3 regions of the Streptomyces sp. NBC_00400 genome follow, and region 1 is predicted to be linked to each of the others. Evidence: riboswitches for the same ligand, from Rfam matches in the RefSeq annotation. Region 1 holds a riboswitch; each other region holds the start of a gene.
The links. Region 1 has a riboswitch for cyclic di-AMP ahead of OHS81_RS19425 (M23 family metallopeptidase). Riboswitches for the same ligand answer to the same signal wherever they lie in the genome.
Positions count from the first base shown of each region.

Region 2: another riboswitch for cyclic di-AMP. It lies ahead of OHS81_RS13650 (C40 family peptidase); the one in region 1 lies ahead of OHS81_RS19425 (M23 family metallopeptidase).
Region 3: another riboswitch for cyclic di-AMP. It lies ahead of OHS81_RS08625 (M23 family metallopeptidase); the one in region 1 lies ahead of OHS81_RS19425 (M23 family metallopeptidase).

Region 1 covers NZ_CP107940.1:4,454,623-4,459,140, forward strand. Annotated here, with positions in the region: gene OHS81_RS19415 (PP2C family protein-serine/threonine phosphatase) at 1-743, shown strand, start outside; gene OHS81_RS19420 (DUF2332 domain-containing protein) at 850-2,046, opposite strand; cyclic di-AMP (ydaO/yuaA leader) riboswitch at 2,339-2,485, shown strand; gene OHS81_RS19425 (M23 family metallopeptidase) at 2,497-3,579, shown strand; gene OHS81_RS19430 (aldo/keto reductase) at 3,775-4,518, shown strand, end outside.
Region 2 covers NZ_CP107940.1:3,127,847-3,132,364, reverse strand. Annotated here, with positions in the region: gene OHS81_RS13660 (C40 family peptidase) at 1-709, opposite strand, end outside; gene OHS81_RS13655 (hypothetical protein) at 1,034-1,387, shown strand; gene OHS81_RS13650 (C40 family peptidase) at 1,596-2,744, opposite strand; cyclic di-AMP (ydaO/yuaA leader) riboswitch at 2,753-2,936, opposite strand; gene pcrA (DNA helicase PcrA) at 3,227-4,518, shown strand, end outside.
Region 3 covers NZ_CP107940.1:1,969,127-1,973,644, reverse strand. Annotated here, with positions in the region: gene OHS81_RS08635 (M16 family metallopeptidase) at 1-336, shown strand, start outside; gene OHS81_RS08630 (M16 family metallopeptidase) at 375-1,757, shown strand; cyclic di-AMP (ydaO/yuaA leader) riboswitch at 1,968-2,123, shown strand; gene OHS81_RS08625 (M23 family metallopeptidase) at 2,136-2,915, shown strand; gene OHS81_RS08620 (GntR family transcriptional regulator) at 3,181-3,870, shown strand; gene OHS81_RS08615 (HPr family phosphocarrier protein) at 4,251-4,518, opposite strand, start outside.

The DNA.
Region 1 (4,518 bases):
TCTCGGAGGCCGCCCAGCGCGCCGTACTGCCCACGCCCCCCGAACGGCTCGCCGGTCTCGGTGTCGCCGCGCGCTACGTGGGTGCGCGGGCGGACGCCCGGATCGGCGGCGACCTCTATGCGGTGCAGGACACCCCGCACGGTGTACGGCTGATTGTCGGCGACGTACGGGGCAAGGGGCTGGAGGCGGTGGAGGCCGCGGTGATCGTCATCGGTGCCTTCCGCGAGGCGGCGGAGCAGGAGACGACGCTGGAGGCGGTGGCGGGCCGGCTGGAGCGGGCGCTGCAGCGCGAGGGCGGACGGCGCGCGGGGCTCGACCAGTTCGAGGGGTTCACCACTGCCGTCCTCGCCGAGATCCCCGCCAACGGGCAGTCCGTGCTGCGCGTGCTCAACCGCGGCCATCCGTCCCCGCTGCTGCTCACCGTGGACGGCGGGCTGCGTGAGCTGGTGCCCGCGGTGCCGGCGCTGCCGCTCGGCATGAGCGAGGTGGCGAGCTGGCCGGACCGGTCGGACGAAACGTTCTTCCCTGCCGGTGCCCTGCTGCTGTTCTTCACCGACGGGGTGACCGAGGCCAGGGACCTGCTGGGCCGCTTCTACCAACCGGCGAGCAGACTGCGCGGCCGTCGTTTCCCGGGTCCTGACGCCCTCCTGGACACGCTCGTCGAGGATGTCGCACGGCATACGGGGGGCGCACCGGCCGACGACATGGCCCTGTTGGCGGTGCAGCGGCCGATGAGGGCGTAGGGAGAACGTAGGGAGGGCCGTAGCCCCGGCACACTCGTCATGCCCTGCGGCAGGCCGTAGGGAAGACCCTAGGGAAGGCCCTAGGAGTGGTCCCTACGTCAGGTCCCTACGCCAGGCCCTGCGCCGCGCCCTCCGTCCCCGGGAGCCGGTGCAGGCTTTCACCGTGCGGGCCGGTGAGCGCGACCGGGCGCTCGTCCAGGGCGAGGGTCAGCAGCCGGGCCTCGTCCGGGTGCGGCGAACGGTGCGCCGGTGCGGGGATCCAGGGCAGGACGGAGGGGTGCTCGTGGGAGATCCAGTGCCCGCCGCCGGGCCGTCCGCGCAGCAGCGACCGTACGAGATGCGCGAACTCCTCGCGGCGGGCGGGCGCGAGGTCGGCCAGCGCGGCGCTGTGGAAGATGACCAGCGTCGCCCCGGGCGGCGCCTCGGCGGTGAGCGCGGGCAGTTCGTGGAGCAGATCGCCGCGCACCAGCCGTGGCCGCGGCGCCGGCCGTACCGCCTCGACGGCTGCGGACAGCCGCGCGGCCCGCTCCTCGTCGCCCGGCCATACGAGCGCCTGCAGCCAGCGCAGATCGTCCGGGTCGGCGGCCGGGTCGAGCGGGTCGAGGCCGATGCCGGCCCGCCAGACGATCTGCGGCATCCGGTCCCGGCCGGGCAGCTCGTCGGCCGTCCACCCCGTACGGCACTCCAGCACCAGCGGACTCTCCGGCGCCCCTGCTTCCGCCCCTGCTTCCGCCTCTGTCTCCGCCTCCGCCTCCGCCTCTGCCTCGGTGCGACGGGCGCCGCTTCCCCCGTCGTCCCCGTACGGGCGCAGGTAGCGGTAGCGATAGCGGTCGGGATGCAGACACAGCCCCGCCGACGTGCCGACCTCCAGCAGCGCCAGCGGCTGCGGCAGGCGGGCGAGCAGCGGCAGCAGCGTCGCGCAGTGGGCCGGTTCATCGGTCCGGGGCGAGCGCTGCATGATCACCGCGCGCACCTCGTTCCAGTGCCGTACGGTCCACTCGCGCCAGCGGCCGTACGCCGTTTCGCCGCGCGGCCCGAGCTCGGCGTGCGGGCCGTCGAGATAGCGGACGGCGGCGAGCAGAAGCTCCGGCCGCTGTGCGCCGCCGGCCGGCAGCGACCCCGACAGCAGATCGCAGAGCTCCGGGTCCTGGCTGATCCGCGCGCTCAGCTCCTCATGCGCCGCGGACCGCCCCCGCGCCTGGCGCCAGGAGAACTCCCGGTACCGCTCCGCCAACCCCCATGTGCCGACAACGGCGCGCTCGACGTGACGGGTGTTCCCGGTGTTCCCGACGTTGACGGCCATGATCCGACGTTACTGCTCTCACGTTCCGTAACCGAGGGGCACCCCTCCGCATAACGACTGGTGCACAATCGCCGCGAGATCGTTTAGGAGTGGACGGTCAACTCGCCCGGTTTGTGGCCGTGCTGGCCGAAAAAGTCCACGCCAAAGCTCCTGCGAAGCCGCTACGAAATCCCGGGAAGGCTTGGAATCCGACTGCGTTCTCTATTACTGTCCGATAACGCAGCGCGGTCGTCCCAGCCGTCGCAAGAGGCGGCACCGTGCGCAGACGCCGAATCCCGCACGCGCTTTTCACGCACCTCCAGCACCTCGAACTGCACCAAGGGAACCGGGGAACCACTTCCTTGGGGTGAATCGGACGCTCTCCGCCAGCGGGCGCCCGTAGGAGACCTTCCTGCTCCGAACCCGTCAGCTAACCCGGTAGGCGAGAAGGAAGGAAAGGAGAGCGCCCCCGTGGCGTCCAACAGGCCTGCCCCCGAGGGTCCGTCCGCCTACGACCTCGATGACCGAGGTGCCTTCCCGGGCCCCGGTGATGCGGACAACATCAAAGACGGACCGTGGGAGGAATGGAATCCCACCGAGGATTCCGTCCGCTCGGTCCGCGGCAAGCACCGGGTGGCCAAGCAGCGCGGCGGCGGGCTCGCCCGCGGTGGCACGGTCCTGGGCGTCGGCGTCATCGCGGCGGTCGGTGCCGGCGGAATGGCCACGGCCGAGGGCCGCCCTCCGGTTCCGATCTCGATGCCCGACGTCGGCGGAATGGCCGACGACCTCGCCGACAAGCTGCCGGACGCCAAGTCGCTCCCCGGCGTCGGTGACCTCATATCGGACGCGGGCACAGACTCGGACACGGCTTCGGACTCGGACGCGGGCACGGCCTCGGACTCGGGCTCGGAAGCCGGCGAGGCGCTGCGCAGCCGCATCCTCCAGCAGGCCGACGCGCAGCAGGGCGCCGCCGAGCAGGAGGCCCGTGAGGCCGCCGAGCACACTGCTGTCCAGACGGCCGCGAAGGCAGCCGACGCCCACCAGAAGTCGGCCGAAAAGGCCGCAGCAGCCAAGAAGGCGGCCGAGTTGGAGGCCAAGCGCGAGGCCGAAGAAGCGGCCCGTCAGAAGGCGGAGGCCGCCCGCCTCGCCAAGCTGGCGAAGAACTTCATCGCTCCGGTCTCCTCGTTCACGCTCACCGCGAGCTTCGGCCAGGCCGGCGACCGCTGGGCCGCGGACCACACCGGGCAGGACTTCGCCGCGCCGACCGGCACGCCCGTCAAGGCCGTGCACTCCGGCACCATCACCCAGGCCGGCTGGGCCGGCTCGTACGGCTACCGCATCGTCCTCACCCTCGACGACGGCACCGAACTCTGGTTCTGCCATCTGTCCTCGATGGTGAAGACCTCCGGCAAGGTCAGCACGGGCGATGTCATCGGCCGCGTCGGCGCCACCGGCAATGTCACCGGCCCGCACCTCCACCTGGAGGTGCGCCCCGACGCCGGCGATCCGATAGACCCCATGCCGTGGCTGCGCGATCACGGCATCAAGGTGTGACGCATGGCCTTCAGCGTGTGACGCGCGGTCTCGACGTGTGAGGCACGGCCTCAACGGGCGTATGCCGGACGGAAGTTGGCGTCCGGGGGGGCCGGGGGGTGTCCCGGGGCGTCGTGGGGTGCCGGGAGCGTTCAAGGGGAGCGTTCGAGGGGAGCGGAAGGAATAACTCCGCTCCCCTCGACGTTGCCACCACACATGACTGCGACACACACCCCCCGAAATCGTCAGTCCCTCGGCTCGCTCTCGGTCTCCCCGCTGTCGCTCGGCGGCAACGTCTTCGGCTGGACGGCCGACGAGAGCGAATCCTTCGCCGTGCTCGATGCCTACGTCGCGGGTGGCGGCAACTTCATCGACACCGCCGACGTCTACTCGGCCTGGGTCCCCGGCAACAAGGGCGGCGAATCCGAGACCGTCCTCGGCAACTGGCTGGCCGCCCGCGGCAACCGCGACGAGGTCGTCATCGCCACCAAGGTCGGTGCCCACCCGGACTTCAAGGGCCTGTCCGCCGCCACCATCAAGTCCGCGGTCGATCTCTCCCTCTCCCGTCTGCGCACCGACTACATCGACCTCTACTACACCCACTACGACGACGAATCGGTCGAGGTCGGGGAGTTCCTTACCGCCCTCGACGACCTCGTCCGGGCCGGCAAGGTCCGCGAGATCGCCGCGTCCAACATCTCGGCGAAGCGCCTGGAGGAGTCCCTGGCCTTCTCCGCCCGCGAGGGCCTGGCCCGCTACGTCGCCCTCCAGCCGCACTACAACCTGGTCTCCCGCGACACCTACGAGGGCGAACTCGCCGACGCAGCCGCCCGCCACGGCCTCGCCGCGGTCCCGTACTACGCCCTCGCCTCCGGCTTCCTGACCGGCAAGTACCGCCCGGGAACCACCGTCGACAGCGCCCGCTCCGGCGGCGCGGCCAAGTACGCCGGCACCGACCGG
Region 2 (4,518 bases), 1.3 Mb from region 1:
CGCGGCCTGCCATCCGCTGCCGTTGCTCCGCGGTGAGCCGGTTGAGCAACTGCTCGGCGGCGCCCAGCTTGTGGACGACCGTGACCCGGTGCTTCTTGAGCGCCGCCTCGGTGTCCGCCAGCCGTTGTGCGGTGTCCTCGGCCCGCCGCTGGATCTGCCGTACGCTGCCGAGCCGGCGCGCGTAACCGGCCACCGCGGTGGCCTGGTGGCTGCCCGTCCGTTCCAGGACCGCGGCGCCGTCCAGATAGCGCTGCGGGTCCGCGGACAGCAGCAGCCGTACGGTCGGGTCGACGCCGCCGGAGCGGTACTGGCTCGCGGCCACGGCGCCCAGCTCGCTGCGGGCGGCGTTCAGTTCCGCGGTTCTGCGGGCGGCCTCGTCCTGCAGCCTGCTCAGCTTCTGGTGTGCGGCGCCGGCCGCTTCCTTCGCGCCGTTGTAGCTCTGCGTGGCCACCTCTGCCTCCTGGTACAGCGCGTTGACCCGGTCCTTGACCCGGTCGGGGGTGAGCCGGTGCGCGGCCTGGCCGGCGCCGTCGGCAACGGCGGCAACGGGGGCACCCTCCGCCGCCGGAGCGAAGCCCGTGGCGGTGGCGGCGCCGGCCAGTGCCAGGGTGGCGGCCGTGCGGGCGGTGCGTGCGCTGCGTGCGCCGCCGGTGAGCGCGGCGAGCGGATGCTGCCGCGGCTTGCGGTGCGAGGCCACGGTGGCCGTCACTTCCTTCCCTTGGAGCCCGTGTGCCCGGCGGCGGTCCGTACGAGGGAACGGACCGCCGCCGCACCTCACGGCGGGGCGGCCGACAGGACGCCGGTGGGAGGCCGGCGAGGGCGGGGAGTCGACCGCCTGGAGGAGGACGCTAAGCCGGGGCGTTGCGGTGATGAGTCCACTTGCCCGGGATTGTTCGCTTTCGACCGGTGTCGGTGCGCGGGTGACCGTGGCGCCACGGCCGCACGGCCGGGACCGGGCCCGGCCTGACCGAAGCGGCGATTGCGGGCGCCCTGCCCGAAGGGCCGTGCTATGCGGCGGCTACGATCCAGCACTATGGACGTAGTAATCAATCTCTTCGTCGGCCTGCACATCATCGGCATCGCCTCCCTGCTGGGCGGCTTCCTGACCCAGATGAAGGCGATGGGCGCGGGCACCGCCCGCTTTGTGCCGGCGATGCTGCACGGCGCGCTGACGATGCTGGTCACCGGCATCGTGCTGGTCGGCCTCAACCAGGCCGAGGGCCACAGCCTCAACACCATCAAGCTCGGCATCAAGATGGCCGTTCTGGTGGTCATCCTGGCGCTGGTCTACGTCAAGCGGGACGACGAGAAGATCGCCCCGCCGCTCTTCGGCGCGGTCGGTGCGCTGACGGTGGCCAACATCTTCATCGCCGTGCTCTGGACCTGAGCGGAACGGCGGACACCCCGGGAGCCGGGCTCGGGGCGCAGGCCACAACGGTGAACGCCCGGAAGCAGGGCTCCGGACGCCGACGCACAAGCTCCCCAAACGGCACACCGCGCGGTCATCGCACTCCTCATCCGGAGGCGACGGCCGCGCGGTGGCGTGTGGGGGGTGGCCGTGGGGGGTGGCCTGAAGGGGGAGCGGGGGCCGGGCCTCAGCCCGGGCGGACGCTCCCGTAGATCGGCATGTAGTAGATCGACTCCTCCCGGACGTTGGCGCCCGGGTGCGGGGCGTGGATCATCTTGCCGCCGCCTATGTACATGCCCACATGACTGATGTCGTCATAGAAGAAGACCAGGTCACCGGGCTTGAGGTCCTTGGTGGCGACCCGCTGGCCGGTCTTGACCTGGTCCCAGGTGGTCCGCGGCAGATTGACTCCGGCCGCCTTCCACGCCGCCTGGGTCAGCCCCGAGCAGTCGTACGAGCTGGGTCCGGTCGCGCCCCACACGTACGGCTTGCCCATCTGGGCGCGGGCGAAGGCGAGCGCCTTCTCGGCCTGGGTGGAGGACGAACCGCCGGTCGAGCCGCCGCTGTCGGCGCCGCCACCGGTCTGGCCGCCGGACGTGCCGCTCCCGTCCTGCTGCTGACGCTCCCGCTCCTGCTGCTTGCGGGCCTCCTCCTCGGCCTTGCGCTTGGCCGCCGCCTCCTTCTGGCGCTCCAGCTCCGCCAGCCGCGCCTTCTCCTGTGCGGTGAGCTCGGACAGCAGCTGCCGGGCCTCGGCCAGCTTCTGCTGGACGGACTGCTTGGACTCCTTGAGCGAGGCCTGTGACGTCTGCAGCCGCTCCAGGTCGCGGGTCGCCTCCGCCCGCTGCCGGGCGGCGGCGGCCTGCTGCTCCTGGTATTCGGAGACGGCCTCCTTCTGCCGCCCGGTCAGCCGCTCCATGAGGTGGCTGCGGTCGAAGAACTGCTGCGGGTCCTTGGCGAGCATCAGCTGCGCCGTCGGGTTCATGCCGCCGGTGCGGTACTGCGCCGCGGCGAAGGCGCCCAGCCGGCGCCGGGCGTCGTTCATCTTCTCGGCCCGCTCGGCGGCGGCGTCGAGCAGTCCGTCGACGCGGTGACGCTGGCCGTCGGTGTGCTCCTTGGCGGCGTTGTACTTCTGGGTGGCCACCTCTGCCTGGTGGTAGAGGCCGTCGACCTTCTGCTTGACCTCTTCGACGGTGGGCTTGGGCGCCCGGGGGGCCGCGTCGGCGGACTGCGAGAGCAGCGTGGCCGAGGCGAGGGCGGCGGTGGTGAGCCCGACCGCCGTACGGCGTCCTCCGGGCGAGGTGAGAATGCTGGTGCGCGGCTTGCGGTGCGACGCCAAGGCCGGCGACTCCTTCCGTGGACCGCCTACCGGGTTAGCTGTCGGGTTCGGGCGGTGTCGCTGACGGAAGGCTTGCCCTACGGTCCGGATGTCCGCCGACGACGGCTGTCCGGATCGATTCACCCCGGTGGTGCTGGTGGGTCCCCGGCTCCGGGTGCCCGAGGGCAGGGCCGGACTCGGCGTGGGCGGCCCGTGCGGACGCTGTCGTCCACGGGGAGGCGGGCTGCCTGAGCGAGGACGTTAGCCAACTCGTGTGGCTCCTGTGAAGGCTGATGTTCGATATGCCCGAAACCTTTTTGTGACCTGAACGCGATGCGGGGGTTGTCGTGACAGATGTCGGATTCGGGTAGACGAGCCGCCGACCGGTTTGTGCCGGCCCCGGACGCCTGACCTGCCGCGGTGCCGCGGCCCGCGGCGAAAGCGGGCCGCAATCGGCTACTGGGCCGCGGACTGTCAGTGCGGCGGCCTAGACTCGGTGGGCGATGAGCAGCCTCTTTGACGACAGCTTCCTGGCGGACCTCGGCCCCAAGGGCGAGGAGGAGCAACCCCCGCCTCCCGAGGACGAGCACGGCCCGGCCCCCGAGGAGATCCCCGCCGACCTCTTCGGCGGGAGGTTCGACGCGCCCGCGCCCAGAGAGGCGTACTACCGCGACGGCGCCGCCCGTCCCGTCCTCGACCCGGCGACGCTGCTGGAAGGGCTCAACGACGAGCAGAAGGCCGCCGTGGTGCATACGGGCGGCCCGCTGCTGATCGTCGCCGGCGCCGGCTCCGGCAAGACCCGGGTGCTCACCCACCGCATCGCTCATCTGCTCGCCGAGCGCCATGTCCACCCCGGCCAGATCCTCGCGATCACGTTCACGAACAAGGCCGCCGGCGAGATGAAGGAGCGCGTCGAGGAGCTGGTCGGCCCGCGCGCCAACGCCATGTGGGTCTCCACCTTCCACAGCGCCTGCGTCCGCATCCTGCGCCGCGAGTCCAAGAAGCTGGGCTTCACCTCCTCCTTCTCCATCTACGACGCCGCCGACTCCAAGCGCCTGATGGCCCTGGTCTGCCGCGATCTGGACCTGGACCCCAAGCGCTACCCGCCCAAGTCCTTCAGCGCGAAGATCTCCAACCTCAAGAACGAGCTCATCGACGAGGAGGCCTTCGCGGGGACGGCCGCCGACGGCTTTGAGAAGACCCTCGCCGAGGCGTATGCGATGTACCAGGCACGGCTGCGCGAGGCCAACGCCCTGGACTTCGACGACATCATCATGACCACGGTCAATCTGCTCCAGGCCTTCCCGGATGTCGCCGAGCACTACCGCCGCCGCTTCCGCCATGTCCTCGTCGACGAGTACCAGGACACCAACCACGCCCAGTACACCCTCGTCCGCGAGCTGGTCGGCCCCGCCGAGACCGCCGCCGAGCTGTGCGTCGTCGGTGACGCCGACCAGTCGATCTACGCCTTCCGCGGTGCCACGATCCGCAACATCCTCCAGTTCGAGGAGGACTACCCGGACGCGACGACGATCCTGCTGGAGCAGAACTACCGCTCCTCGCAGACGATCCTGTCCGCCGCCAATGCGGTCATCGAGCGCAACGAGAACCGCCGTCCCAAGAACCTCTGGACCGACGCCGGCGCCGGCCCCAAGATCACCGGCTATGTCGCCGACACCGAGCACGACGAGGCGCAGTTCGTCGCCGACGAGATCGACCGGCTGACCGACGCCGGTGACGCCAAGGCCGGCGACGTCGCGGTCTTCTACCGCACCAACGCCCAGTCCCGCGTCTT
Region 3 (4,518 bases), 2.5 Mb from region 1:
GCGGTCGACGAGGAGCTGGCCCGCTTCGCCGCCGAGGGCCCGACCCCGGAGGAGATGGAGCGGGCACAGGCCCAGCTGGAGCGCGAATGGCTGGACCGGCTGGCCACGGTCAGCGGCCGCGCCGACGAACTGTGCCGCTTCGCCGTCCTGTTCGGCGACCCGCAGCTGGCGCTGACCGCCGTGCAGCGCGTTCTGGACATCACTCCCGAGGAGGTGCAGGCGGTCGCCAAGGCCCGGCTGCGCCCCGACAACCGCGCGGTGCTCGTCTACGAGCCCACCGAGCCCACCGAGCCGACCGACGCCGCCGACACCGAGGAAGGGGAGGCGGACCAGTGAGCGACGCCACCACCCACGCCGATTCCCCCGTGAGCAGGATGGACTTTCACCCGCAGCCCCAGGGCGGCGCGCCCAGGCCGTGGGCCTTCCCGGCCCCCGACCGCGGCCAACTGCCCAACGGGCTCACCCTCCTGACCAGCCACCGCCCCGGCCAGCAGGTCGTCGCCGTCGAGATCAACCTCGTCGCTCCGCTGGAGGCCGAGCCCGAGGGCCTGGACGGCGTCGCCACGATCATGGCGCGTGCCCTGTCCGAGGGCACCGACAAGCACGACGCGGAGGAGTTCGCCGCCGAGCTGGAGCGCTGCGGCGCCACCCTGGACGCGCACGCCGACCACCCCGGCGTACGGGTCTCCCTGGAGGTGCCGGCGTCCCGGCTGCCGCGTGCGCTCGGCCTGCTCGCCGACGCGCTGCGCGCTCCCGCCTTCCCGGAGAGCGAGGTCGAGCGGCTGGTGCGCAACCGTCTCGACGAGATCCCGCACGAGCTCGCCAACCCGGCCCGGCGCGCGGCGATGGCGCTGTCCAAGGAGCTGTTCCCGGCCACGTCCCGTATGTCACGGCCGCGCCAGGGCACCGAGGAGACCGTCGGACGCGTCGATGCCGCGGCCGTCCGTGCCTTCTACGACGCCCATGTACGGCCCGCCACGGCCACTGCCGTCATCGTCGGTGACTTCACCGGGGTCGACCTGGACGCCGCGCTCGCCGAGACGCTCGGCGCGTGGCGCGGCTCGTCGGCCGAGCCGCTGAAGGCCTCCCCGATCGTCGCCGACGACACCGGCCGCGTGGTGATCGTGGACCGCCCCGGCGCCGTCCAGACGCAGCTGCTCATCGGGCGTATCGGCGCCGACCGGCACGACCGGGTGTGGCCCGCGCAGGTCCTCGGCACGTACTGCCTGGGCGGCACCCTCACCTCCCGTCTGGACCGTGTTCTGCGCGAGGAGAAGGGCTACACGTACGGGGTGCGCGCCTTCGGCCAGGTGCTTCGCTCCACCGCTCCCACGTCCCCCGAGGGGGCCACGGGTGCCTCGCTGCTCGCCATCAGCGGTTCGGTGGACACCGCCTCCACCGTCCCGGCGCTCGACGACCTGTGGAACGTGCTGCGCACCCTTGCGGCAGAGGGGCTGACGGACGCCGAGCGGGATGTCGCCGTACAGAACCTCGTCGGGGTCGCGCCGCTGAAGTACGAGACCGCGGCAGCCGTCGCCGGCACCCTCGCCGACCAGGTGGAGCAGCACCTGCCGGACGACTTCCAGGCGCAGCTGTACGTCCGCCTCGCGGAGACCGGCACGGTGGAGGCGACCGCGGCGGCCGTCAACGCCTTCCCCGTGGACCGGCTGGTGACGGTCCTGGTGGGCGATGCGGCGCAGATCGCCGAGCCCATCAAGGCGCTGGGCATCGGTGAGGTGACGGTCGTCAGCGGCTAGTCCGTCATGTGACGGCAGGTCACATATCGACAAAGCAACTCCCGTGGCGGTGGTCCGCCACGGGAGTTGCCGTATGTCCGGTTTATTGCGGCCGGTGCCTCGGTTCTTGTGGCATCCCGCACAAAAATGCGGATCTGTTTGCCGATTGAAAGTTGCCCCGTTTAGCGTCGGTCCGGCTGTTCGTCACAAGTCCGCCACAACCGTGGCACCGGACAGTCATCGCCGAGTCCCCGTACGGCGCGAGCTAGGGGAGCCGGGGACCCAGAGTCCCTTGGGGTGAATCGGACTCCCCTCCGGAGGAGCCCGTAGGAGACCTTCCTGCTCCGAACCCGTCAGCTAACCCGGTAGGCGAGAAGGAGGGAAAGGACAAGCCAGTACATGGCGTTCATCCGTGCCACCGGGAAGCACCGTCGTACGAGCCGCCCCGTTCGGACGACCCGCAACATCGCCGGCATAGCCACCCTCGCGGCCGGCGGCGTGGTCGCCTCCGTGGCCTCGCCGGCGCTGGCGGCCACGGACGAGGCCCGCGCCCACGACACCGGTCTGCAGCATGCCGTGGTGCTCGGTGACGAGCTCGCCCACCACGTCGCGGCCCAGGCCGACGAGCAGCAGGCCGAAGCGGAGGCCGCGGCGGCGAAGGCAAAGGCCGAGGCCGTGGCCAAGAAGCAGGCCGAAGAGGCCAAGCGGCGCGTCGAAGCCGCCCGCAAGGCCAAGGAGCGCGCCGCCCGCGAGGCGGAGCGCAAGCGTCTCAACACCTTCGTCGCCCCCGTTGCCGACTCCTACGTGTCCACCTCGTACAAGGCCTCCAGCGGTCTGTGGTCCTCCGGCAGCCACACGGGCATCGACTTCCACGCCGCCTCCGGTACCTCCGTCCACGCCGTCGGCACGGGCACCGTCGTCGAGGCCGGCTGGGGCGGTTCGTACGGCAACAACATCGTGATCAAGATGAGCGACGGTACGTACACCCAGTACGGTCACCTGTCGTCGCTCGGCGTCTCGGTCGGCCAGCACGTCACCCCGGGCCAGCAGATCGGCCTCTCCGGCGCCACCGGCAACGCCACCGGCCCGCACCTGCACTTCGAGGCCCGTACCGGCGCCGACTACGGCTCGGACATCGACCCGGTCGCGTACCTGCACTCGCACGGCGTCAACGTCTGATCTTCCGCCTCGCCCGCCCGCGCTCCTCACAGAGGCCGCGTCGCGCCGAGCCTCCGCCCGAAGCCCCGGCTCCACGGCCGGGGCTTCGGCGTATCCGGCGCCGCGGCCGGTGTGCAGGGGATATGCCGTGCCCTCCCGCCGACTTCCGGCCAAAAAATTTCCATGAATAACCGGAGCCCGGCGAAAATCCGTTCCGGTCGAATAGAGTCACGGAAAAGGCGCCGACCGGCGGCGTTTCCAGGGGATTAAGGCGGAGGCACGGAAGATGCGAGGCCATATTTCCGCTCATGCGGTATGCACGGCGATTCGCGATGACATTGTCTCCGGTGCGCTGGCGCCGGGGAGCCGGCTGATCGAAGAGATCCTTGCGGCCCGGTACGGCGTCTCCAGGGTGCCGGTCCGTGAAGCGCTGCGGACTCTGCAGTCCGAAGGGTTTGTCACCACCCGCCACCACGCGGGCGCCTGCGTCGCCGAGCCCACCGAGCAGGAGGCCGCCGATCTCCTCGACGTCCGCGCGCTGTTGGAGCCGCTGGGTGCCGCCCGTGCGGCCGCCCGCCGTAGCCCGGCCCACCTCAAGGTGCTCCGCGGCCTGGTACGGCTCGGCCGCGAGCGGGCCCGTCACGGCAGCCCGGCGGATCTGCGCCAACTGGACGGCTGGTTCCACGAGACGCTGGCCCAGGCGGTCGGCAGCCCCAGTCTGACGGCGCTGCTGACCCAGCTGCGGCGCAAGATCGAGTGGATGTATGCCGTGGAACTGCCCGCCCGCACGGGGGAGTCGTGGGACGAACACGGCGCGGTGCTGGACGCGGTGGCCCGGGGGGATGCGGAACGGGCCCGTGCTCTGATGGCGGCTCATGTCGAACACTCACTCCCGGTGTACCGGCTCCGACGGCCCGCCAAGACGGAGGTGAGGGATCCGAAACCGCCCGTCAACACGGCCCGTGCCCGCCCTTAACAATCGCCCCGTATACAAAGAAGCGCGGAAGGGGATTCGGGGGTGCGAGATTGAATTTTCGTCCCCGCCCGCATTCAGCGTGCATGTGTGCCGCAATGCGTGTGCCGCTATATGTGCTGTGCCGGAATGCCTGCTGCACTGCCATGTGCGCTGCCATCGGTGAGGCATTGAAGGAATGAATAGCGCACGCTTTTTCCTGCGTCCCCGATATCGAGGCATCGTCTCCGGCGTCCCGTGTACGGCGAACTGGTTCCGGTACGGGGATCGCTACGGCGAAGGTTCCGGTACGGCCAAGGTCCCGGCACAGCGAAACGGCCCCGTCGCGGCAACCGGTCACCGGTCGCCGCGACGGGGCCGCCGCAGCAGAAGTCCTGGGGGACTCAGACGGTCTCGGGGAGCTCCTCAAGACCCTCGGCGACGAGCTTGGCCAGACGGTCGAGCGCCTCCTCGGCGCCCTCGGCGTCGGAGGCCAGCACGATCTCCTCGCCACCCTGGGCGCCCAGGCCCAGGACCGCGAGCATGGAGGCCGCGTTGACGGGGTTGCCATCAGCCTTGGCGATCGTCATGGGGATGCCGGAGGCGGTGGCCGCACGGACGAAGATCGACGCGGGGCGGGCGTGCAGGCCCTCGGCCCAACCGACATTGACG